DNA from 3 places in the Streptomyces flavofungini genome. Region 2 is predicted to be linked to each of the others. Evidence: riboswitches for the same ligand, from Rfam matches in the RefSeq annotation. Region 2 holds a riboswitch; each other region holds the start of a gene.
What was found. Region 2 has a riboswitch for cobalamin ahead of QUY26_RS12475 (ribonucleoside-diphosphate reductase subunit alpha). Riboswitches for the same ligand answer to the same signal wherever they lie in the genome.

Region 1 (7,461 bases), 3.7 Mb from region 2:
CGCTCAGCCGGTCGAACGCTCAGCCGATCTGCTCCGGCGTCACCGTCAGCCACCGCTTGTCCGCCGTCACCGGCTGCCCCAACTCCCGCTGTCGCGCCGCGTTCTTCCGCTTCATCCCGTCCAGCTGCTTCATGTAGCTGTCCTTGCGGTTGACCCACACGCGCACGCCCCCGTGCCGCACGTCCGCCGAGTGGAACAGCATCGGGCCGTCGCTCACGGGGGTGTCCCCGGCGACCAGGACCGGCTTCTTCCACTCGTCGATGTACGTGGAGATGGCGGCGGGCTTGCCCTGGTACCAGGTCAGCGGTGCCCAGAGGTTCGGCGTCAGCTCGTACTTCGCGAGCCGCGCCCGGTCCTTCGGGCCGAACCGGCCTTCGGCGATCTCCTTGCGGGAACTGGTCACCCGGCCCGTCTTCGGGTCCTTGAGCTGCAGGCCGACGCCGATGACGTTCTGCGGCTTCACGCCGTACCCGTACTTCGGGTCGGCGAGCACCATCCGCACCAGGTCCTCGCTGGCCGCGCTCACCACGTACACCTCGATGCCGTGCGCGCGCAGCGACTTGTACAGCTCCCGCATGCCGGGGGAGAACTCCGGCCGTTCGACCTCGGTCTTCGTGACCTTGCCGTTCTCGTCGTAGTACGTCGCCGGGATCGGTTTGTCGTACGCGAGGAGGTCGTCCACGTACCCCTTGAGCTTCTTCAGCGTGAAGCCGGAGAAGATCTGTGCCGCCCACGGGTAGCAGACCTGGTCGTCGACCTCGCAGAGCCGGTTGTAGTAGCTGTACAGGCTCTCCTTGTGCGTGGCCGTGTCCTTGAACGGGATGACCTTCAGGGACGGGTCCATCGTCGCGCGGCTCAGGACGCCCTTCATCTCCAGGAACGGAAGGAGCGATTCCTCCAGGTCGTGGCGGTACGTCGTGTTGTCCGCGTCGAAGACCGCGTACGCGCCCTTCCCCCGGTTCTCCGCGATCACCTTGCCGAGCTTCGCCGCCACCGGCTTCGGCCAGTGCGTGAGGTCGGCCGCGGCGGCACGGGCGGCCGCGCTCGGCGCTGGGGCGTCCACCGCCTTCGCGTCCGCCGCGCTCGGCCACAGCGCGCCGCCCGCGAACACCGCCGCCGCCAGCGCCCCCGCCGCCCCGACGACCGCCGGCCTGCCCTTTGTTCGAATTGCCATGGTTCCCGTTCCCTGGAAGCGCTGAGCCGACCCGTCCGGAGCGGCGCGCCATGCTACGAGGACAAGGTGCCCGATTCCCATGATCGAGGTCACCGTGCGTGCCGGGCATGGGACGGACGGACGCGGGTAGCCGCACCGGACGACAGGCCCGTCCGCGCCCGCCCACAATGGCTTCATGGGCCCCACGGCTACGGACACCACCGCCCGCGACGGCGACACCGCCTCCCGCGAGTTCGTCCGCGCCGCGCCCCCGCCCGGCGGCCTGGTCGTGTCCGCCGTGGGCTACCGCACGCAGGGCCGGCGCACCGCTCTGCACCGCGGCCTGCCGTCCCCGTACCTCACGCTGATCTTCTCCCTCGACGGCCCCGTCATCACCGGCCGCACCCCCGGCCAGGCGACCGGACCCGACGCCGTCCGCACGGACATCGTCGTCGGCGGCCTGCACCAGAGCCCCGCGTACGTCGTCCAGCCCGAGCACGAGGCCGGCATTCAGCTCGCCGTGCATCCGCTCGCCGCCCGCGCCCTGTTCGGGCTGCCCGCCGCCGAGCTGGCCGGACAGCTCGTCACCGACGGCACCGACGTCCTCGGCCGGGTCGCCGCCGACGTCCGGGAACGCCTCTGCGAGCAGGACGCCTGGAGTGACCGGTTCGCCTTCCTCAACGCCTACTTGGCGCGCCGCGCGGCCGACGCGGAGCGCGCCGGAGGCGTCCGGCCCGAGGTCGGCGAGGCCTGGGCCTGGCTCGCCCGGCACCGCGGCGCGGGCACCCTGCGCGGTCTGTCCGCGCACGTCGCCCTCAGCGAACGCCGCCTGTCCGCGCTGTTCCGCGCCGAGACCGGCGTCACACCCAAGCAGGCCGCCCGTCTCATCCGCTTCCAGCACGCGAAGGCGGCCGTCGTCCGCGCGGTCGCCGCGGGCGCGCGCCCCGACCTCGCCCGGATCGCCGCCGACTGCGGGTACTACGACCACTCCCACCTCGTACGGGACTTCCAGCAGTACACGGGGGCGAGCCCCAGCGCCTGGATGGCCGAGGAGTGCCGGAATATCCAAGCCGGAGGGCACGCGGGCGGCGAAGACTGGGACGCATGAACAGCAACGAAAACCCGCAGAGCGAACAAAGCAGGCAGAGCGCACAGAGCGCACAGAGCGCGCAGACCACGGAGACCTTGGAGACCACGGAGGCCACGGAGGCCACGCGAAACAGCCAGGGCGGCCCGACCGGTCCGGTCGCGGCGAACCGTCGCGCGCCCGACGTCTGGGCCACCTTCCAGGCCGACGACGCACCCGCCCTGATCGACTTCCTCGTCGGTACCGTCGGCTTCCTGCGCACCGCCGTCCACGAGGACGGCGGCCGCGTCGCCCACGCCCAGCTCGACTGGCCCGAGGGCGGCGGGGTCATGCTCGGCAGCTACGACCCGAAGGCCGCCGAATGGTGTCTGCGGCCCGGCACGTTCGGGGCGTACGTCGTCACCGACCACGTCGACGACCTCTACCTCCGTCTCACCGCCGCCGGCGTGAAGGTGATCCGCGAGATCGAGGACCAGCCGTACGGCAGCCGCGAGTTCGCGGTCGCCGACCCCGAGGGCAACAAGTGGGCCTTCGGCACCTACCGCGGTGAGCCCGCCCCGACCAGGGGTGATGCCGCCCCGGAGTGATAGCTTGCGGACGCCAGTCGTACCCGCACCTGGGTCGGGGAATCCGGTGGGAATCCGGAACTGACGCGCAGCGGTGAGGGGGACGGGCGGGGCCAGCGGCCACTGGGAGTCCACGGACCCCGGGAAGGCGGCCCCGCCCGGACGAACCCGAGTCCGAAGACCTGCTGGCACCGCCGTCCGCACGGGCGGCGGAGTTCGCAGACCAGGCTCCGCGCATGAGCCCTGAGACTCGGGAAGACGTGTGCCTTCGACCCCGCGCCGCCTCGGCGTCCGCCGTACCCTCCGCCCCGCCCGCATACGCACCCGCTCCGCCGCCCTGAGCGCGGGCCTCGCCCTGGTCCTCGCCGCCACGTCCGCGTGCGGTGGCCCGGCCGCGAAGCCCGAGCGGGAGGCGCGGGCCGGATACCCCCTCACGCTCACCGCCTGCGGCGAGCGGACGAAGGTGACGGCGCCGCCGGAGCGGGCCGTCTCCCTCGACCAGGGCTCCACCGAGATCCTGCTCTCCCTCGGCCTCGCCGACCGCATGGTGGGCACCGGCACCTGGACGGACCCCGTCCTGAAGCGCCTGGCGAAGGAGAACGCGAAGGTCCCACGGCTCGCCGACCGCTACCCGTCGCTGGAGAAGGTCCTCGACAAGGAACCCGACTTCGTCAGCGCGTCGTTCCTCTACACGGTCGGCAAGGGCGGCGTCGCCGACCGGGCCAAGTTCACCGAACTCGGCGTACCCGTCTACGTCTCGCCGACCGACTGCGCGGGCAAGGACAACACCGGCGACGACGACGGCACCCGCACCAAGACCCTCACGATGGACACCGTGTACGGCGAGATCCGCGACCTCGCGCGCGTCTTCGGCGTGGCGGAGCGCGGCGAGAAGCTGATCGCGGACCTCAAGTCCCGGGCCGCGCGCGCCAAGAGGTCCGTCGACGCCTCCGGCACCACCCTCATGTACTGGTTCGCCAACTCCGAGTCCCCCTACATCGCGGGCTGCTGCGGCGCCCCCGGCATCATCACGCGCGCACTCGGCGTGCGGAACGCCTTCGCCGACACCCGCGCGGAATGGCCCCAGATCAACTGGGAGACCATCGCCGACCGCGACCCCGACGTCCTCGTCATCGGCGACCTCACGCGCAGGTCCCAGTCCGCCGAGAGCGCCCGCCAGAAGATCAAGTTCCTGGAGTCCAACCCGGCCACGAAGAACCTCACGGCCGTGCGGAAGAAGCGGTACGTCCTCCTCAGCGGCCAGGCCCTGAACCCGGGCATCAGGACCGTCGACGGCATCGAACAAGTGGCGGCGGCGCTGCGCGAGTTCGGCCTCACGAAGTGAGGGCCCTCGCGGGCGGGGGCCCGCGTCGGCTGCGTTCGGCGCTGCGCGGCGGACTCCTCGCCCTGGCCGGGCTCGCGGCCCTCTTCCTCTCCCTCGCCGTGGCCGTCACCATCGGCCCCGCCGACATCTCCGTGCCCGACGTGTGGTCGGCCGTGGCCGCCCACCTCGGCTGGGGCGAGGCCGAGCTGACGCCGATCCGCGACGGCATCGTGTGGAACCTGCGGATGCCGCGCACGGTCCTCGCGGCGGTGTGCGGCGCGGGCCTCGCCGTGTGCGGGGCGGTCCTCCAGTCGCTCCTGCGCAACCCGCTCGCCGACCCGTTCGTGCTCGGCGTCTCCTCCGGCGCGTCCACGGGCGCCGTGGCCGTCGTGGTCCTCGGCGTCGGCGGGGGAGCGCTCACGGTCTCGGCGGGCGCGTTCATCGGCGCCGTCGTGTCCTTCGCCCTGGTCCTGCTGCTCAGCCACACCCTCGGCGACACCACGGACCGCGTGGTCCTGTCCGGCGTGGCCGCCATGCAACTGTTCTCCGCGCTCACCTCCTTCGTCGTCCTCACGGCCGCCGACGCCGAGACCACCCGGGGCGTGCTGTTCTGGCTCCTCGGCTCGCTGAGCGGCGCGTCCTGGACGGACGTGTGGACGTGCGGCGCGGTGCTCGTCGTCACGCTCACCGTGTGCCTGCTGCAGGCCCGCGCCCTCGACGCGTTCGCCTTCGGCCAGGACGCGGCGGCCACCCTCGGCGTCCACGTGGACCGGGTGCGCGTGCTGCTGCTCTGCACCACGGCGCTCCTGACGGCGGCCCTGGTCAGCAGCGCCGGGGCGATCGGGTTCGTGGGCCTGGCGCTGCCGCACGCGGCCCGGGCGGTGGTCGGCGCGGGGCACCGGCGGCTCCTGCCGGTGACGGCGCTCGCGGGCGCGGTGTTCCTGATCTGGGTGGACACCCTCGCCCGCACGGTCCTCGACCCGCAGGAGGTCCCGGTGGGCGTGGTCACCTCGCTGATCGGCGTACCGGCGTTCGTGGCGGTGCTGTACCGGACGCGGAGGAGCCGATGACGTACGAGGAGGCGCGGGAGAAGTCGACGTACGAGAAGGCGGCGGAGCCGATGCGGCGCGGGAAGCCCGAATCCACCGGCGGATCCGGGCACACGGACGGGAAGTCCGCCCCCACGGACGGAAAGCCCGAGTCCACGCACGGGAAGCCCGAGTCCACGCACGGAAAGCCCGAGTCCACGCACGGGAAGCCCGAGTCCACCACCGGACTCGCGGCGGACCGGGTCGCCCACCAGGCCGGGGGCCGTCTCATCGTCGACGGCATCACCCTCGCGCCCCGCCCCGGCAGCACGCTCGGCCTCATCGGCCCGAACGGCTCCGGCAAGTCCACGCTCCTGCGCCTCCTCGCGGGCGTCCTCGCGCCCGCGGCGGGCGTGGTCACGCTGGACGGCACGCCGCTGCCCCGCCTCGGCCGCAGGGAGACGGCGCGCAGGCTCGCGGTGGTCGACCAGCACGCCACCACCCAGGTGGAGCTGACCGTACGGGAGGTGGTGGCCCTCGGCCGCATCCCGCACCGCAGGCCCTGGTCGGGCACGACACCCGCCGACGACCGCGCCGTCCGCGACGCCCTGGCCCGCACCGCCCTCACCGACCGGGCCGACCAGTCCTGGCATACTCTCTCCGGCGGCGAACGCCAACGCGCCCACATCGCGCGCGCCCTGGCCCAGGCCCCCCGCGAGCTCCTCCTCGACGAACCCACCAACCACCTGGACATCCAGCACCAGTTGGACCTCCTGAACCTGATCGCCTCGCTCCCCGTGACGACGGTGATCGCTCTGCACGACCTCAATCTGGCCGCCATGTTCTGCGACGAGATCCTGGTCCTGAAGGAGGGCAGGGCGTACGCGCACGGCACGCCCACCGAGGTCGTCACCGAGGACCTCATCGCGGAGGTGTACGGGGTGCGGGCGCGGGTGACGCCACCGGCGGACCCCCTGGACCACGTGTCGGTCCGCTTCCTGAGGACCCCGGCGCGCCGGACGGATCCTTGGACTCACCAGCCTCACCGGACTCACCGCAGAGACTCCTCCGACTCACCGGAGATCCGCAGCCCAGGGAGACACCCATGACGCGCCAGAGGACGACTCCGGACGACGACGAGGTCCCCCTCGACGTCCTCACCCACCTGCGCGCCGTGTGCCTGAACCTCCCCGAGGCGCACGAGGAACCGGCCTGGATCGGCACCCGCTGGCGCATCCGCGCGGCGACCTTCGCGCACGTCTACCTGACCGACTTGACCCGCTCGGACTCCCCGTCGGCGCGCGCCATCGCGACCGAGGGCCTCACCACGACCCTCACGTTCCGCGCGCACGGCGAGGAGTTCGAGGCCCTGACCAACGCGGGCGCCCCGTTCTTCCGCCTCTCCTGGGGCAGGAACGTCGTGGGCATGCGTCTCGACGAGGCCACCGACTGGGCCGAGGTGGCGGAACTCCTCACCGAGAGCTACCTCGTACAGGCGCCGAAGCGGCTCGCGGCGCGGGTCGGCGGCCCGCCCGCACACCCGGCGGCCGAGGCCGCGGGGGAAAACGGAGGAGATCCATCCGATCGGCGGAGGGGGGAACGTTCTTCCAGGTGAAAGGGGCGCCATTCGATCATCCGAGGTGTCACGGGGCTGCGATCCTCAGGCCGAAAGCCGCCCCGGACCGCGCACCGGCCCGGGCCGAACCGACCCCCCTCACCCAGGAGTTCCCCGTGTCCGTCCGCCGCCTGGTGACCAGTGCCCTCGCCGCCACCACCCTCGCCCTCACGTCCCTGGGCGCGGTGACCGTCACCGCGACCCCCGCGGCCGCAGACCCCTGCGGCTTCTACGAGACCTCGTCCGACGCCTTCTACAACCACTGCACGTCGGACGGCTCCCGCGTCGTCATCCACGTCAGGGTCTCCATGGCGCCCGACTACGAGCGCTGTGTCGGCCCCGGCAAGACGTGGCTCGGCTCGGCGAGCAAGATCCAGGGGGCGCACTACGTCAACCGCACCTGCTGACGGCCGGACTTCGGTGAGAGGGTGACGCTGCCGGCGGGCAGCGCCACCAGCGGCCCGGGAACGCGCGCACCAGCGCGCACCCGGGCCGCCGCCGTTCCCTCTCCGGGCCGAGCTCTCCGGGCCGAGCTCTCCTGGCCCCTCCCGGCCGACCCCTGTTGGTCTACGTCAATAAAGCGCAGTGTGTGCCTGCGCGACGTACCGAGTCGCTTCAGGCCCTGCCGGAGAGCCAGTTGATGAGGACGACATCGTCGGCTGCGACGAGGGCGAGTCCTGGCCGACGG
Region 2 (7,461 bases):
CCTCCGGCACGACGCCGAAGATGATCCAGAAGGAGACGCAGGTCCGGATGATCGGCTACGGCTCCATGCTGATGGAGTCGGCGGTGGCGATCATGGCCCTGGTGGCCGCGTCGATCATCGACCCGGGCCTCTACTTCGCGATGAACGCGCCGGCGGGCGTGGTCGGCGACACCGTGCAGGAGGCGTCGAAGGCCGTCGCGGGCTTCGGATACACCATCTCCCCCGAGGACTTGGCGCAGGCGGCGAAGAACGTGGAGGAGAGTTCGCTGCTCTCGCGCACCGGTGGCGCGCCCACGCTCGCGATCGGCGTCTCGGAGATCTTCTCCAAGGTCACCGGCGGCTCGCTGAAGGCCTTCTGGTATCACTTCGCGATCATGTTCGAGGCGCTGTTCATCCTCACGGCGCTCGACGCCGGCACGCGCGTGGGCCGGTTCATGCTCCAGGACATGCTGGGCAACGTCTACAAGCCCTTCAGGAACATCAGCTGGAAGCCCGGCCTCGTCCTCACCAGCGCCGCCGTGACCGGCCTGTGGGGCTACTTCCTCTGGGTCGGCGTGCACGAGCCGCTCGGCGGCATCAACCAGCTCTTCCCGATCTTCGGCATCGCCAACCAGCTGCTCGCGGCCGTCGCCCTCGCCGTCTGCACCACCCTGCTCGTGAAGTCCGGCCGCCTCAAGTGGGCCTGGATCACCGGCGTCCCGCTGGTCTGGGACGCCACGGTGACCCTCACCGCGAGCTGGCAGAAGGTGTTCTCCAGCGACCCGCGCGTCGGCTTCTTCAAGCAGCGCTCGATCTACCAGGACGCCATCGACGACGGCAAGGTCCTGCCGCCCGCCAAGTCGATGGACGACATGCACACCGTCGTCACCAACTCCACGGTGGACGGCGTCCTTTCGGCCGCGCTCGCGCTGCTCATCCTGATCGTGATCGCCGACGCGCTCCGCGTCTGCGTCCGCCACATCCGCGATCCGCTGTCCTCGAAGCTCAGCGAGGCGCCCTTCGTGGAGTCCAGGACGGTCGCGCCCGCCGGTCTTTTCGCGACGAAGGAGGAGAAGACCGAGATCGCGGCGGCCGCGGAACGGGAGAAGGCGGGCTCGTCATGAGCGGCCCCCTGCTGCGCGCGCTGCGCGGAATCCGTTGGTACGTAAGGGAGTTGACGGACGAGTCCGCGTACGAGCGGTACGTGGCGCACGTCCGCAAGGACCACCCGGCCGCGGCCGTGCCGAGCCGCCGCGCGTTCGAGCGGATGCGGACGGACCGGCAGGAGTCGGACCCCCGGCAGGGCTTCCGCTGCTGCTGAGTCCGCCGTTGAGCAGGCACGACGGCACTTCCGGTACCCGTCCGTTATACGGACGGGGGTTCCGTGCCGCGAGATCCCTGACTTAGATTTCCCGCACATTAAGAACGGGATAAGTGAGGGAACGGAGCCGCGGTATGTCAGATGCGCCTGAAGTGCCAGTTGCGCCTGAAGTGAGACAGCCGACGGTCACGCCGGTCCGCGTGGTCATCGCCCTCTGCCTGGTGGCGCCCTTCGTGGCGATGCTCTGGGTGAGTTCGTACGCGAAGGTCGACCCGGCCTTCATCGGGATCCCGTTCTTCTACTGGTACCAGATGCTGTGGGTGCTGATATCGACCGCGCTCACCATGGTCGCGTACCAGCTCTGGCAGCGTGACCAGCGCGCCCGCAAGGCCCACGCGGCCCACCAGGAAGGGGCGTCCCGGTGAACGACGGCGTCAACGGCGTCGCGCTCGCCGTCTTCATCTTCTTCTTCCTCGCGGTCACCGTCATGGGCTTCCTGGCGTCCCGCTGGCGCAAGGCCGAGAACGAGCAGAGCCTCGACGAATGGGGCCTGGGCGGCCGGTCGTTCGGCACCTGGGTGACCTGGTTCCTGCTCGGCGGCGACCTCTACACCGCGTACACCTTCGTGGCCGTCCCGGCGGCCATCTACGCGGCGGGCGCGGCCGGCTTCTTCGCCGTGCCGTACACGATCCTGGTCTATCCGCTGATCTTCACGTTCCTGCCGCGCCTGTGGTCGGTCTCGCACAAGCACGGGTACGTGACGACGTCGGACTTCGTCCGAGGCCGCTTCGGCTCCAAGGGGCTCTCACTGGCCGTGGCGGTCACCGGCATCCTCGCGACGATGCCCTACATCGCGCTCCAACTGGTCGGCATCCAGGCCGTCCTGGACGTGATGGGCGTCGGCGGCGGCGAGGACACCAACTGGTTCATCAAGGACCTGCCGCTGCTCATCGCCTTCGGCGTGCTCGCCGCGTACACCTACTCGTCCGGTCTGCGGGCGCCCGCGCTGATCGCGTTCGTGAAGGACACCCTGATCTACATCGTGATCGTGGTGGCCATCATCTACATCCCGATCAAGCTCGGCGGCTTCGACGACATCTTCAGCGCCGCCAACGAGAAGTTCTCCGCGACGAACGAGGCCACCGGCAAACCCGTCGGCTCCCTGGTGCCGGGCGACGCGGGCACCTGGACGTACGCGACCCTGGCCCTCGGCTCCGCGCTCGCCCTCTTCATGTACCCGCACTCGATCACGGCGACGCTCTCCTCGCGCAGCCGCGACGTGATCCGCCGCAACACCACCATCCTGCCGCTGTACTCGCTGATGCTCGGCCTGCTCGCGCTGCTCGGGTTCATGGCGATCGCGGCCGGGGTGAAGGTCGAGAACGGGCAGTTGGCGATCCCCCAGCTGTTCGAGGACATGTTCCCCGACTGGTTCACGGGCGTCGCCTTCGCGGCCATCGGCATCGGCGCGCTCGTCCCGGCGGCCATCATGTCCATCGCGGCCGCGAACCTCTTCACCCGCAACATCTACAAGGACTTCCTGAAGCCCGACGCGACGCCCGAGCAGGAGACGAAGGTCTCCAAGCTGGTCTCGCTCCTGGTGAAGGTGGGCGCGCTCGCCTTCGTCCTCACCATGGACAAGACCGTCGCCATCAACTTCCAGCTGCTCGGCGGCATCTGGATCCTGCAGACCATGCCCGCGCTCGTCGGCGGCCTGTTCACGCGCTGGTTCCACCGGTGGGCGCTGCTCGCCGGGTGGGCGGTCGGCATGGTCTACGGCACGGTCGCCGCGTACGGCGTCGCCTCGCCGACGCAGAAGCACTTCGGCGGGTCGTCCAAGGAGATCCCGGGCATCGGTGAGATCGGCTACATCGGCCTGACGGCCTTCGTCCTGAACGTCGTCGTGACCGTCGTCCTCACCTTCGTCCTGAAGGCCCTCAAGGCCCCCGACGGCGTCGACGAGACGTCCCCGGAGGACTACACCGCGGACGCCGGCGACAAGGGCGTGGCGGTCGAACTGCCGAAGGTGGGTGCCGGGCACTGACGTCCCGGGCTCCCGCCCACCCTGGAGGCCGCCGCGTTCCGCACGGGACGCGGCGGCCTTCGCCGTGCCGCCTCCGGGCCCGAACCGGCGTACGAAAGAATGGGCCCATGCCGCGTCCTCGCCTCCTGCTCCCCGCCGCCCTGCTGCTGCTCGCGCCCCTCGCCCTCACCGGCTGCGGCTCCGAGGACGCGGGCTCCGGCGCGGGTTCGACGCCGTCCCGCGCCGAGCTGGAGGCCCGCGCCCAGGCCGCCCAGACCCGCACGGAGCACGTGTACGTGACCGAGGCCGACGGGTTCACGCTGGCGAAGCAGTCGGTGGGTGTCCTGGGGGACGACGGGTTCCAGGCGGTGTACGTGGCGAAGGAGGGCGGCGGGCAGATCAAGGTCGACGTGGAGCGGGGCACCGTCGACGACAAGTCCTGCCGAGGCCTCTACCCGCCCGCGAAGCGCTGCGAGAAGGACGGCAAGGGCTGGTACCGCACGCCGGGCCCCGGCTCGTCCGACAGCACCGACGCGTCCGGCTCCTGGCACGCGTACGTCCGCTCCGAGCACGGCCTGCGCGTCCAGCTCTCCGCCGACCCCGGCCTCGTGGACCGCGACACCCTGCGCGCCGCCGCCGAGAAGGCCCACCACGCGGACGCAGCCGAGCTGGACGCCGTACTGCCGGAGAAGACCTCCCCCGCCGCGCCGGTGGAGCGCGGCGACATCCCCCGCGACGGCGACGGCGCGCCCCAGGACCCGCCGGGCGCGGGCGGCTGAACGACGCCCGCAGCCGACGGCCGGGCGGGGCCGCAGCGACCGCTGAGCGAGCCCTGGGCGGCCTCCGGACGCCGCCCCGGAATGCCACGCCCCGCCCCCGAGTTGAGGTTCAGGGCGCCCCGTCCCGCGACAGCGTCACTACCCTCCGACACAACATCTAGGGGTGGCACCGAAAGCCAGCACAAGATGTATGCTCGTCCTCGCTGTCGCCGCAGGGGAATCCGGTGCAAGTCCGGAACTGTCCCGCAACGGTGTACTGGTACGCATTTGTGCGCTCGCGCCCGCAACATGCGCCGGTGAGTCCGACGACCTGCCGACAGCGCACCTGGACCGTCCGGTCCGGGTGCCGAGACGTCCGGGCCTCGAGGAATGGGTTGGTGGACGCGGAGTCGCCCCTGCGCGGGCGCAGCCGCGCCGTGCCGCTCTCCAAAGGCCCAGAGCCGAGCGAGGGAGAGCACCACGTGACCATCGCGCCCGCCGAACCCGCGTCAGCGCAGGCCGCCGAGCAGGCCGAGGCCCAGCAGGCCGCGCAGACCACCGACGGACCGGGGACCGCCCTGCTGCGCGTCCTGACCGACCTCACCGCCGACCTCCCCGACGCCGACCCCGGCCGGGTCGCCGCCGCCGCGCTGCGCGGCCGTTCGGCCAAGGCCGACGAGGTGGAGCTGCGGGAGCTCGCGACCGAGGCGGCCGCCGGGCTCATCTCCGAGGACCCCGCGTACTCGCAGCTCGCGGCCCGGCTCCTGACCATCGGTATCCGCGAGGAAGCCGCCTCGCAGGGCGTCACGTCGTTCTCCCAGTCTGTCGCCGTCGGCCACCGTGAGGGCCTGATCGCGGACCGCACCGCCGAGTTCGCCACGCTGCACGCGGAGCGCCTCGACGGCCTCGTGGACGCCGCGCTCGCCGACGGCGCCGACCGCCGCTTCGGCTATTTCGGCCTGCGCACCCTGCACAGCCGCTATCTGCTCCGGCACCCGATCACCCGCAAGGTCGTCGAGACCCCGCAGCACTTCATGCTGCGCGTGGCCGCCGGTCTCGCCGAGGACACCTCCGAGCGGGCCCTCGACGAGGTCGCCGCGCTCTACCGCCTGATGAGCCGTCTGGACTACCTGCCGTCCTCGCCGACGCTCTTCAACTCCGGCACCCGGCACCCGCAGATGTCGTCCTGCTACCTCCTCGACTCGCCGCTCGACGAGCTGGACTCCATCTACGACCGCTACCACCAGGTCGCGCGGCTCTCCAAGCACGCCGGCGGCATCGGGCTCTCCTACTCCCGCATCCGCTCGCGCGGCTCCCTGATCCGCGGCACCAACGGGCACTCCAACGGCATCGTGCCGTTCCTGAAGACCCTCGACGCCTCCGTCGCCGCCGTGAACCAGGGCGGCCGCCGCAAGGGCGCCGCCGCGGTCTACCTGGAGACCTGGCACTCCGACATCGAGGAGTTCCTGGAGCTGCGGGACAACACCGGCGAGGACGCCCGGCGCACCCACAACCTGAACCTGGCGCACTGGATCCCCGACGAGTTCATGCGCCGCGTCGCCGCCGACCAGGCGTGGTCGCTGTTCTCCCCGGCCGACGTGCCCGAGCTCGTCGACCTGTGGGGCGAGGAGTTCGACGCCGCGTACAAGAAGGCGGAGGCGGCCGGTCTCGCGCAGAAGACCATCCCCGCCCGTGAGCTGTACGGCCGCATGATGCGCACCCTCGCGCAGACCGGCAACGGCTGGATGACCTTCAAGGACACCGCCAACCGCACCGCCAACCAGACGGCCGAGCCCGGCCACACCGTCCACTCCTCCAACCTCTGCACGGAGATCCTGGAGGTCACGGACGACGGCGAGACGGCCGTGTGCAACCTGGGTTCGGTGAACCTGGGCGCGTTCGTCGACACGGCGAGCGGTGACATCGACTGGGAGCGGCTCGACGCCACCGTGCGCACGGCCGTCACCTTCCTCGACCGCGTCGTGGACATCAACTTCTACCCGACCGAGCAGGCCGGGCGCTCCAACGCCAAGTGGCGGCCCGTGGGCCTCGGCGCGATGGGTCTGCAGGACGTCTTCTTCCAGCTGAAGCTGCCGTTCGACTCGCCCGAGGCGCGCGCCCTGTCCACCCGGATCGCCGAGCGCATCATGCTCGCGTCGTACGAGGCGTCGGCCGACCTCGCCGAACGGAACGGCCCGCTGCCCGCCTGGGAGAAGACCCGCACCGCGCGCGGCGTCCTGCACCCCGACCACTACGACGTCGAGCTGACCTGGCCCGAGCGCTGGGCGGCGCTGCGGGAACGCATCGGCAGGACGGGCATGCGCAACTCGCTGCTGCTCGCCATCGCGCCGACCGCGACCATCGCGTCCATCGCGGGCGTGTACGAGTGCATCGAGCCGCAGGTCTCCAACCTCTTCAAGCGCGAGACCCTGTCCGGCGAGTTCCTCCAGGTCAACTCCTACCTGGTGCAGGAGCTGAAGCGGCTCGGCGTGTGGGACGCGCAGACCCGCGAGGCGCTGCGCGAGTCCAACGGCTCGGTGCAGGGCTTCACCTGGGTCCCCCAGGACGTCCGCGACCTGTACCGCACGGCCTGGGAGATCCCGCAGCGCGGCCTCATCGACATGGCCGCCGACCGCACGCCGTTCCTGGACCAGGCGCAGTCCCTGAACCTGTTCCTGGAGACGCCCACCATCGGCAAGCTCTCCTCGATGTACGCCTACGCCTGGCAGCGCGGCCTGAAGACCACGTACTACCTGCGCTCGCGCCCGGCGACGCGCATCGCCCGCGCGGCGTCCGGCCAGGCCGCCGCCGCTGCCCCCGTCCCCCAGCAGGTGAGCGACCCCGAGGCGATCGCCTGCTCCCTGGAAAACCCCGAGTCCTGCGAGGCCTGCCAGTAATGTCCCAGTCCGACCTGCACACCACCACGACGTCTGGTGAGAAGAACCTGCTCGACCCGGGCTTCGAGCTGACCCTGCGCCCGATGCGCTACCCGGACTTCTACGAGCGCTACCGCGACGCGATCAAGAACACCTGGACCGTCGAGGAGGTCGACCTCCACTCGGACGTGGCCGACCTGGCCAAGCTCACGCCCGAGGAGCAGCACCTGATCGGCCGTCTGGTCGCGTTCTTCGCGACCGGCGACTCGATCGTGGCGAACAACCTCGTGCTCACCCTGTACAAGCACATCAACTCCCCGGAGGCGCGGCTCTACCTGAGCCGGCAGCTGTTCGAGGAGGCCGTGCACGTCCAGTTCTATCTGACGCTGCTCGACACCTATCTCCCCGACCCGGACGACCGCGCCGCCGCCTTCGCGGCCGTGGAGAACATCCCGTCCATCCGGGAGAAGGCCGAGTTCTGCTTCAAGTGGATGGACTCGGTGG
Region 3 (7,461 bases), 2.7 Mb from region 2:
CGGTGCCGTCGGAACGGATCACCGGGAAGGCGGCGTTGATCACGTTGTAGCCGTGGGCGCCGATGCGGGAGTCGGTGATCGGGGTCCAGCCGAACGGCGGGTGCACGCCGTTCGATGCGCCGTCCCAGTTCTCCCAGTACCCCTGGAGCACCTTGCCCGCGGGTCTCGACTTCACCGCGCAGGTGTCCGCCCGCGGTGCCTTCGACGTACTGGGCGTGCGGGGCGCACTGGGCGCATCCGGCACCGCCGCGGCCGGCAGCTGCGCCGCGAAGGCCAGCGCGATGGCCGCTCCCAACAGACGTACCGACCGACCGATCATGGCGTGCTCCCTCGGGGAGGCCTTGCTGCGGATGGGACGTGATGCGGCAGACGGTAAGTAGGTATAGACCTTTCGTCAATAGGTCTGGGCCAATGCGGAGTTGAAGCGGAACGCCGAGTTCGGAACGGGTGTGCCCTCCTGGGTGGCGACCCGGCCCGCGGTCGGCGCGGCGAAGTGGCTGCCGAGCAGCAGGGTGTCGGTGTCCGCGACGGAGGCGAGCAGCGCGCGCCGCGTGTGCTCGGCGAGGGCGGGGTCGATGTCCACACAGGAGCCGATGTCGGGCCTGGCCAGCTGGACGGGGTGGTGGACGGCGTCGCCGGTGATCAGGGCGGTCAGGTGGTCGCCGTGGAGTTCCACGGCCACTTGGCCGGGGGTGTGGCCGGGGGTGGGGAGGAGGCGCAGGCCCGGTACGGGCTCGGTCGGTCCCGCCGAGGTGTCGATCAGGTCGAGCAGGCCCGCGTCCCGGATCGGGTGGACGGAGTCCCGGAACATCTGGCGCCGGGGCGGCTCCAGGTCCGCCGCCGTCCAGTGGTCCCACTCCGCACGGGCCGTGAGGTAGCGGGCGTTGGGGAAGGTGGGGACCCAACTGCCGCCCTCGAGGCGGGTGTTCCAGCCGACGTGGTCGGCGTGCAGATGGGTGAGGACGACCAGGTCGACGGAGTCGGGCGCGAAACCGGCGCGGGCCAGACGTTCCAGGTAGTCGGTGTCGAGGTCGTGCCAGGCCGGGTTGGCGCGCTCCTTGCCGTTGCCGATGCCCGTGTCGACGAGCACGCGACGGCCGCCGAGGGTGATCGCGAAGCTGTGGCTGCTGAGGCGGAGCGTGCCCGCGCCGTCGGCGAAGTCCGGGCGCAGCCACGGGGCGTCGGCGACGACGTCCGGGGTGGCGGCGGGCAGCAGCCAGGGCCCCGTCTCGGGCGGCAGTGCAACCTCGTCGACGCGGTGGGCGGTGATGCCGCCGAGGTTCCAGGTGGCGCCGGGGTTGGGGGTGGCGTCGGGGTTCCGGGCGGCGCCAGGGCCGGGGGTGGCGTCGAGGTTCCGGGCGGGGGGTGACGGAGGCAGCGAGGGCACGGGGGGCCTTTCGGGCGGGCGGTGAATCACTAAAAGCAATCCCTTTGCGTTAAGGGACGTTAGGCGCTACGTTCCACTAACGCAAGCCATTAGCTTTAGTGGCGCCCGGAAGCGCCCGTCCCACACCCGGAGGAACCCATGCCCCCCGAGGCCACAACCCCCGAGGCCCCGACGTCCGAGGCTCCGACGCCCGAGGCCCCCGGGCCCGAAGGCCTCACTCCCCACCAGGCCGCCCAGTGGGCCCGCCGCGCCGGGCTCCCCCTGGCGAGCGACCGCCTGGACGCCGTGACCGCCACCGCGAACCACATCCAGGCCGTCGTCGCCACCCTGCGCGAACTGGACTTCGGTGACGTGCCGCCCGCCGCCACCTACGCCGTGGAGCCGGTGGAACCGCTGGACCTGGTGGGCCCGCTGGACCTGGAGGTGTCCGATGCGACCGTTTGAGCTGACCCTCGCCGACGCGGCTAGGGCGATCCGCGCGAAGGAGCTGTCCCCCGTCGAGCTCACCGAGTCCGTCCTGGAGCGCGCCCACGCCGTCGAGGGCCGACTGCGCGCCTTCGTGAGCCTTCGCGCCGCCGAGGCGCGACGGGTGGCCGCCGAGGCCGCCGCCGAGATCGCCGCGGGGCGCCACCGGGGCCCGCTGCACGGCATCCCGCTGGGCCTCAAGGACCTCATCGACGTCAAGGGGCAGCCCACGAGCGCGAGTTCGGCCGTACGGGCCGGTCATGTCGCCGACGAGGACAGCGCCGTCGCGGCCCGCCTGGCGGACGCGGGCGCCGTCCTGCTCGGCAAGACCCACACCCATGAGTTCGCCTACGGCCTGACGACCCCGCAGACCCGCAACGCCTGGGACGCGGGCCGCGTCGCGGGCGGATCGAGCGGCGGCTCCGCCGTCGCCGTCGCGTCCGGCGCGGCCACCTTCGCCATCGGCACCGACACCGGCGGCTCGATTCGGGTCCCCGCCGCCCTCAACGGCGTCGTGGGACTCAAGCCGACGTACGGCCTGGTGCCCCGGAGCGGCGTGACCTCGCTGTCGTGGTCCCTCGACCACGTCGGCCCCCTCACCCGCACCGTCGACGACGCGGCCCTCGTCCTCGCCGCCCTGACCGGCCGCGACCCGCGCGACCCGGCCGGCCTCCCGGCGCCCCGCGAGTCGCATCCCCCGTACGGCGAGGCCGACTTGACCGGACTGCGGGTGGGCGTCCCGCGCACCTACTACTTCGACCGCGTCGCCCCCGACGTCGAGTCCGCCGTGCGCGACGCCGTCGACCGGCTGCGCGACCTCGGGGCCGAACTCGTCGACGTGGACATTCCGATGACCCGCTATGTCCAGGCGGTCCAGTGGGGCCTGATGGTCCCCGAGGCCACCGCTTACCACGAGGGGACGCTCCGTGCGACACCCGAGCTGTACGCCCCCGACGTGCGCGTCCTCCTTGAGGCGGGCGAACTCCTGCTCGCCGGCGACTATGTGCGCGCCCAGCGCGCCCGCACCCTGATGCGCCGGGCCTGGGCGCGGCTCCTCGCGGAGGTCGACGTCGTCGTCGCGCCCTCCGTGCCGCTGACCGCCGTGCCCGCCGGGCAGCAGTCCGTGCAGTGGGCCGACGGTTGCGTGGAGAGCGTGTCCGACAGCTACGTCCGGCTGTCGGCGCCCGCCAACATCACCGGCGTACCGGCGCTGTCCGTGCCCGTCGGGCGGGGCGAGGGCGGCCTGCCCGTCGGCATGCAGCTGATCGGCCGGCCGCTGGGGGAGGGGGCGGTGCTGCGGGTCGGGCGCGCGTACGAGGCCACGCGGGCGGACGCGGGGCGGCTCGCACCGGACGCGGGTGCTCTCGGGGCGGGGCCGGTGGCTGCGGCGACCCCTGGAGGGTCCGGGCCGATGCCGGGGGATCCCGCGCGCTCGCCAGCGTAGAAGCTAGAAATTAGCGTTAAGGTGGCGCCATGAGTCCCAAGCCCATGGCCCGCCCCGGCGGCCGCAGCGCCCGCGTGCAGGCGTCCGTGCACGCCGCCGTCCGCGAGCTGGAGGCCGAGCGGGGTCGCGCGGCGCTCACCGTCCCGCTGGTCGCCGCGCGGGCCGGGGTCACCCCGTCGACGATCTACCGCCGCTGGGGCGACCTCCAGGAGCTCCTGTCGGATGTGGCCGTCGAGCGGCTGCGGCCCGACACGGAGCCCGCGGACCACGGCACCCTGCGGGCCGACCTCACGGCCTGGGCCGAGCAGTTCCTCGACGAGATGGCGTCCACCGCGGGCCGCGCCTACATCCGCGACGCGCTCCTCGGCGACCCGGACGGCGGCAACGCCGGGCAGTGCTCCGCCTACGCCGCCGCCCAGGTCGACCTCGTCCTCGACCGTGCCCGCCGACGCGGCGAGGACGGGCTCCCGGCGCGGGAGGCGGTCATGGACCACGTGGTCGCGCCGGTCATGTACCGCATCCTGTTCCGGCCCGACGGCCTGTCGACGGCGTACGCGCGCGAGCTGGTGGAAGGGGCGCTGGACCGGAACGCCCGGGGCTGAGGCGACGGGGGAGCGGCTGCGGGCCCGATCCTTATTGCACATTGTCTGCAACTACTATTGATCCGCAGTAGGCGCCGATGCGCGCACGGGCGACAGGTGCGAACGAACGGCGGGCGCAAGCCGGACGGAAGGCGGGTCGAGGACACGTGCGAGACGGAGGCCGAGCGACGTCGGCATGGGTGCTGACCTCGGGCGAGACCGCGCAAGAGGCTTCGGGCGGGACCGCGCGAGAGGGCGCGAGGGCCGCCCGATGACCGACGCACTCATACTTCGCCTGCCGGGACCCGGTCTGCTCGCCCACCGCGACGGCATCCGGCAGGTCTACGCCGAGGCCTTCGCCGAGCCCCCGTGGCACTCCGACCCCGCGGAGGCCGACGTCTACCTGGACCGCCTCGCGGGCGACACCGAGCGCCCCGGCTTCGTCGGCGCGGTGGCCCTCGAGGGCGACCGCGTGCTGGGCTTCGCCACCGCCTGGACGTCCGAGACCCCGCTGCCGGTCACGCGTTCCTACCCCCACGTCCGCGCCGCCCTCGGCGCCGAGCGCACCGCCGCCTGGCTGTGCGGCGGCCTGGAGGTCGACGAACTCGCCGTCACGCCCGGCGCGCACGGCCGCGGCCTCGGCCGTACGCTCCTCGAAGAGGTCACGCGCGACGCGCCCGGCGGGCGCTGCTGGCTGCTGACATCCGTCAGGGCGGAGGCCGCCGTCCGCTTCTACGAGCGGCTCGGCTGGCGACAGGCCACGCACCCCGCACCGAACGGATACAGCACGGCTGTCTTCCTGGGCCCGCGCCACCCCGGGCGCGCGGAGATCCTGGCGCCGCCCGCGTAGCAGCAGAGTCCCCGCAGCCCGCCACCCCGTGGACCGCAGCCCCCACAGCCCCCATCCTCAGCCGCACACCTCACGCCACCACGCGCCACCGCACCGCACACCCCACGCCTCGCGGTCCGTGCAGCCCTTCGAGCCCCGCCCGGAGCACCCCTTGCGCACCGCCGACATCCGCACCCGCTCCAGGGCGTCGACAACCTCTACGAGATCGACGAGACCCGCCCCGTCCTGGACCGCGCCGCCGACCTCGCGGGCGTCCACTACGGCGCCGACCCCGTGGCCGGGGTCGTGCGCGCCGAACTGGGGGCCTGGGACTCCAGTAGGAGTTGGACAGGGGGTTCCCGCGGCGAGTGGGAACCCGTCCGCTGTGGACTTACTAGGAAGTCCAAGTATATGTTCGTGGACAAGCCCGCGGTGCAGGGAAGCCGGTGTGAATCCGGCGCGGTCCCGCCACTGTGACCGGGGAGTGCGTTCTCGCGTGCAACAACGCCACTGACGGAGAAGTCCGTTGGGAAGGCGGGAGAACGGGCGCCGATCCGGGAGTCAGGATACCGGCCGCGGGGTGTTCCGTGTTGTCCACGAGGATGGAGCAGACACGCATGGCCCCGGTGCGCACTCACGACCCCGGTGATCCGATGCGAGCGACAACCCCCGCTGTCTGACGGCCCCTCGGCCGTTCGCGTCCCCTTCTTCCGTCCGTCGATCCGGCATGCCCGCGCATGGCGCCGACGGCCGGTCGGGCGCGCCCGTCCCCGGATCCCACCTGACGAAAGAGCAGGCCCCATGGTCCGTGAACTGACCCACTTCATCGGCGGCAAGCACATCCCGGGAACATCGGGCGCGCTCGCCGACGTGTACGACCCGAACACCGGCGAGATACAGGCCCGCGTCCCGCTCGCGAACCGCGCCGAGACCGAGGCGGCCATCGCCGACGCGGCCGAGGCCCAGCGCGAGTGGGGCGAGTGGAACCCGCAGCGCCGCGCCCGCGTCCTGCTGCGGTTCCTGCGGATCGTGGAGGGCGAACGCGAGTCGCTGGCCCGGCTGTTGTCGGCCGAGCACGGCAAGACCGTGGCCGACGCGCACGGCGACCTCCAGCGCGGCCTGGAGGTGGTGGAGTTCGCGGCGGGCATCCCGCACCTGCTCAAGGGCGAGTTCACCGACAACGCGGGCACCGGCATCGACGTGCACTCGCTGCGCCGCCCCATCGGCGTCGTCGCCGGCATCACGCCGTTCAACTTCCCCGCGATGATCCCCCTCTGGAAGGCCGCGCCCGCCATCGCCTGCGGCAACGCCTTCATCCTCAAGCCCTCCGAGCGCGACCCGTCCGTGCCGCTGCGGCTCGCCGAGCTCTTCCTGGAGGCGGGCCTGCCGCCGGGCATCCTGAACGTCGTCAACGGCGGCAAGGAATCCGTCGACACCCTCCTGGAGGACCCGCGCGTCGAGGCGCTCGGCTTCGTCGGCTCCACGCCCATCGCCGCGCACATCTACGCCACCGCCGCCGCCCACGGCAAGCGCGCCCAGTGCTTCGGCGGCGCCAAGAACCACATGATCGTGATGCCGGACGCGGACCTCGACCAGGCCGTGGACGCGCTGATCGGCGCCGGTTACGGCTCGGCGGGCGAGCGCTGCATGGCGATCTCCGTGGCCGTTCCGGTCGGCGAGGCCACCGCCGACGCCCTGGTGGCCCGCCTCAAGGACCGCATCGGCGCGCTGCGGATCGGCCGCTCCGACGACCCCGAGGCCGACTTCGGCCCCCTCGTCAGCCGCGACGCCCTCGACCGCGTGCGCTCCTACGTCGACCTCGGCGTCGAGGAGGGCGCCGAACTCGTCGTCGACGGACGTGACTTCACCCTCCCCGGCCACGAGGGCGGCTTCTTCGCGGGTGCCTCGCTCTTCGACCGTGTCACCCCCGACATGCGGATCTACCAGGAGGAGATCTTCGGCCCGGTCCTGTCCGTCGTCCGCGCCGCCGACTACGAGGAAGCTCTGCGGCTGCCCACCGAGCACCCCTACGGCAACGGCGTCGCGCTCTTCACCCGCGACGGCGACACCGCCCGCGACTTCACCCGCCGCGTCGACACCGGCATGGTCGGCGTCAACGTGCCCATCCCGGTCCCCGTCGCGTACCACACCTTCGGCGGCTGGAAGCGCTCCGGCTTCGGCGACCTCAACCAGCACGGACCGGACTCCATCCGCTTCTACACCCGCACCAAGACCGTCACCTCGCGCTGGCCCTCCGGGGCCAAGGAAGGCGCGAGCTTCACCATCCCGACGATGGGATGACCGCCATGACCAGCGCACTGCTCACCGAGGACCAGCTCGCCATCGTCGAGACCACCCTCGACTTCGCCCAGGAGCACCTCGCCCCGCACGCCCTGGCCTGGGACCAGGAGAAGCACTTCCCCGTGGAGGTGCTGCGCAAGGCCGCCGACCTCGGCCTCGGCGGGATGTACGTCGCCGAGGACGCGGGCGGCTCCGGGCTCACCCGCGCCGACGGCGTCCTCGTCTTCGAGGCCCTCGCCTCCGGCTGCCCGTCCGTCGCGGGCTACCTCTCCATCCACAACATGGTCGCCTGGATGATCGACCGGTACGGCGACGAGTCCCAGCGCGCCCGCTGGCTCGGGGCGTTGACGTCGATGGACTGGCTCGGCAGCTACTGCCTGACCGAGCCCGGCGCGGGCTCCGACGCCGCCGCGCTCAGCACCCGCGCCGAACGCGACGGCGACACCTACGTCCT

Region 1: another riboswitch for cobalamin. It lies ahead of QUY26_RS29075 (ABC transporter substrate-binding protein); the one in region 2 lies ahead of QUY26_RS12475 (ribonucleoside-diphosphate reductase subunit alpha).
Region 3: another riboswitch for cobalamin. It lies ahead of QUY26_RS01955 (CoA-acylating methylmalonate-semialdehyde dehydrogenase); the one in region 2 lies ahead of QUY26_RS12475 (ribonucleoside-diphosphate reductase subunit alpha).

What each region holds. Positions count from the first base shown of each region.
Region 1 covers NZ_CP128846.1:6,804,070-6,811,530, forward strand. Annotated here, with positions in the region: gene QUY26_RS29060 (haloacid dehalogenase-like hydrolase) at 20-1,174, opposite strand; gene QUY26_RS29065 (helix-turn-helix transcriptional regulator) at 1,350-2,261, shown strand; gene QUY26_RS29070 (VOC family protein) at 2,258-2,827, shown strand; cobalamin riboswitch at 2,825-3,010, shown strand; gene QUY26_RS29075 (ABC transporter substrate-binding protein) at 3,162-4,151, shown strand; gene QUY26_RS29080 (FecCD family ABC transporter permease) at 4,148-5,200, shown strand; gene QUY26_RS29085 (ABC transporter ATP-binding protein) at 5,449-6,267, shown strand; gene QUY26_RS29090 (MmcQ/YjbR family DNA-binding protein) at 6,264-6,773, shown strand; gene QUY26_RS29095 (DUF6355 family natural product biosynthesis protein) at 6,890-7,180, shown strand.
Region 2 covers NZ_CP128846.1:3,140,272-3,147,732, forward strand. Annotated here, with positions in the region: gene QUY26_RS12450 (carbon starvation CstA family protein) at 1-1,103, shown strand, start outside; gene QUY26_RS12455 (YbdD/YjiX family protein) at 1,100-1,300, shown strand; gene QUY26_RS12460 (DUF3311 domain-containing protein) at 1,435-1,725, shown strand; gene mctP (monocarboxylate uptake permease MctP) at 1,722-3,344, shown strand; gene QUY26_RS12470 (hypothetical protein) at 3,452-4,102, shown strand; cobalamin riboswitch at 4,293-4,434, shown strand; gene QUY26_RS12475 (ribonucleoside-diphosphate reductase subunit alpha) at 4,564-6,978, shown strand; gene QUY26_RS12480 (ribonucleotide-diphosphate reductase subunit beta) at 6,978-7,461, shown strand, end outside.
Region 3 covers NZ_CP128846.1:442,920-450,380, reverse strand. Annotated here, with positions in the region: gene QUY26_RS01990 (chitinase) at 1-319, opposite strand, end outside; gene QUY26_RS01985 (MBL fold metallo-hydrolase) at 395-1,270, opposite strand; gene QUY26_RS01980 (hypothetical protein) at 1,526-1,831, shown strand; gene QUY26_RS01975 (amidase) at 1,818-3,296, shown strand; gene QUY26_RS01970 (TetR/AcrR family transcriptional regulator) at 3,326-3,898, shown strand; gene QUY26_RS01965 (GNAT family N-acetyltransferase) at 4,149-4,727, shown strand; gene QUY26_RS01960 (hypothetical protein) at 4,785-4,985, opposite strand; cobalamin riboswitch at 5,120-5,298, shown strand; gene QUY26_RS01955 (CoA-acylating methylmalonate-semialdehyde dehydrogenase) at 5,508-7,007, shown strand; gene QUY26_RS01950 (acyl-CoA dehydrogenase family protein) at 7,013-7,461, shown strand, end outside.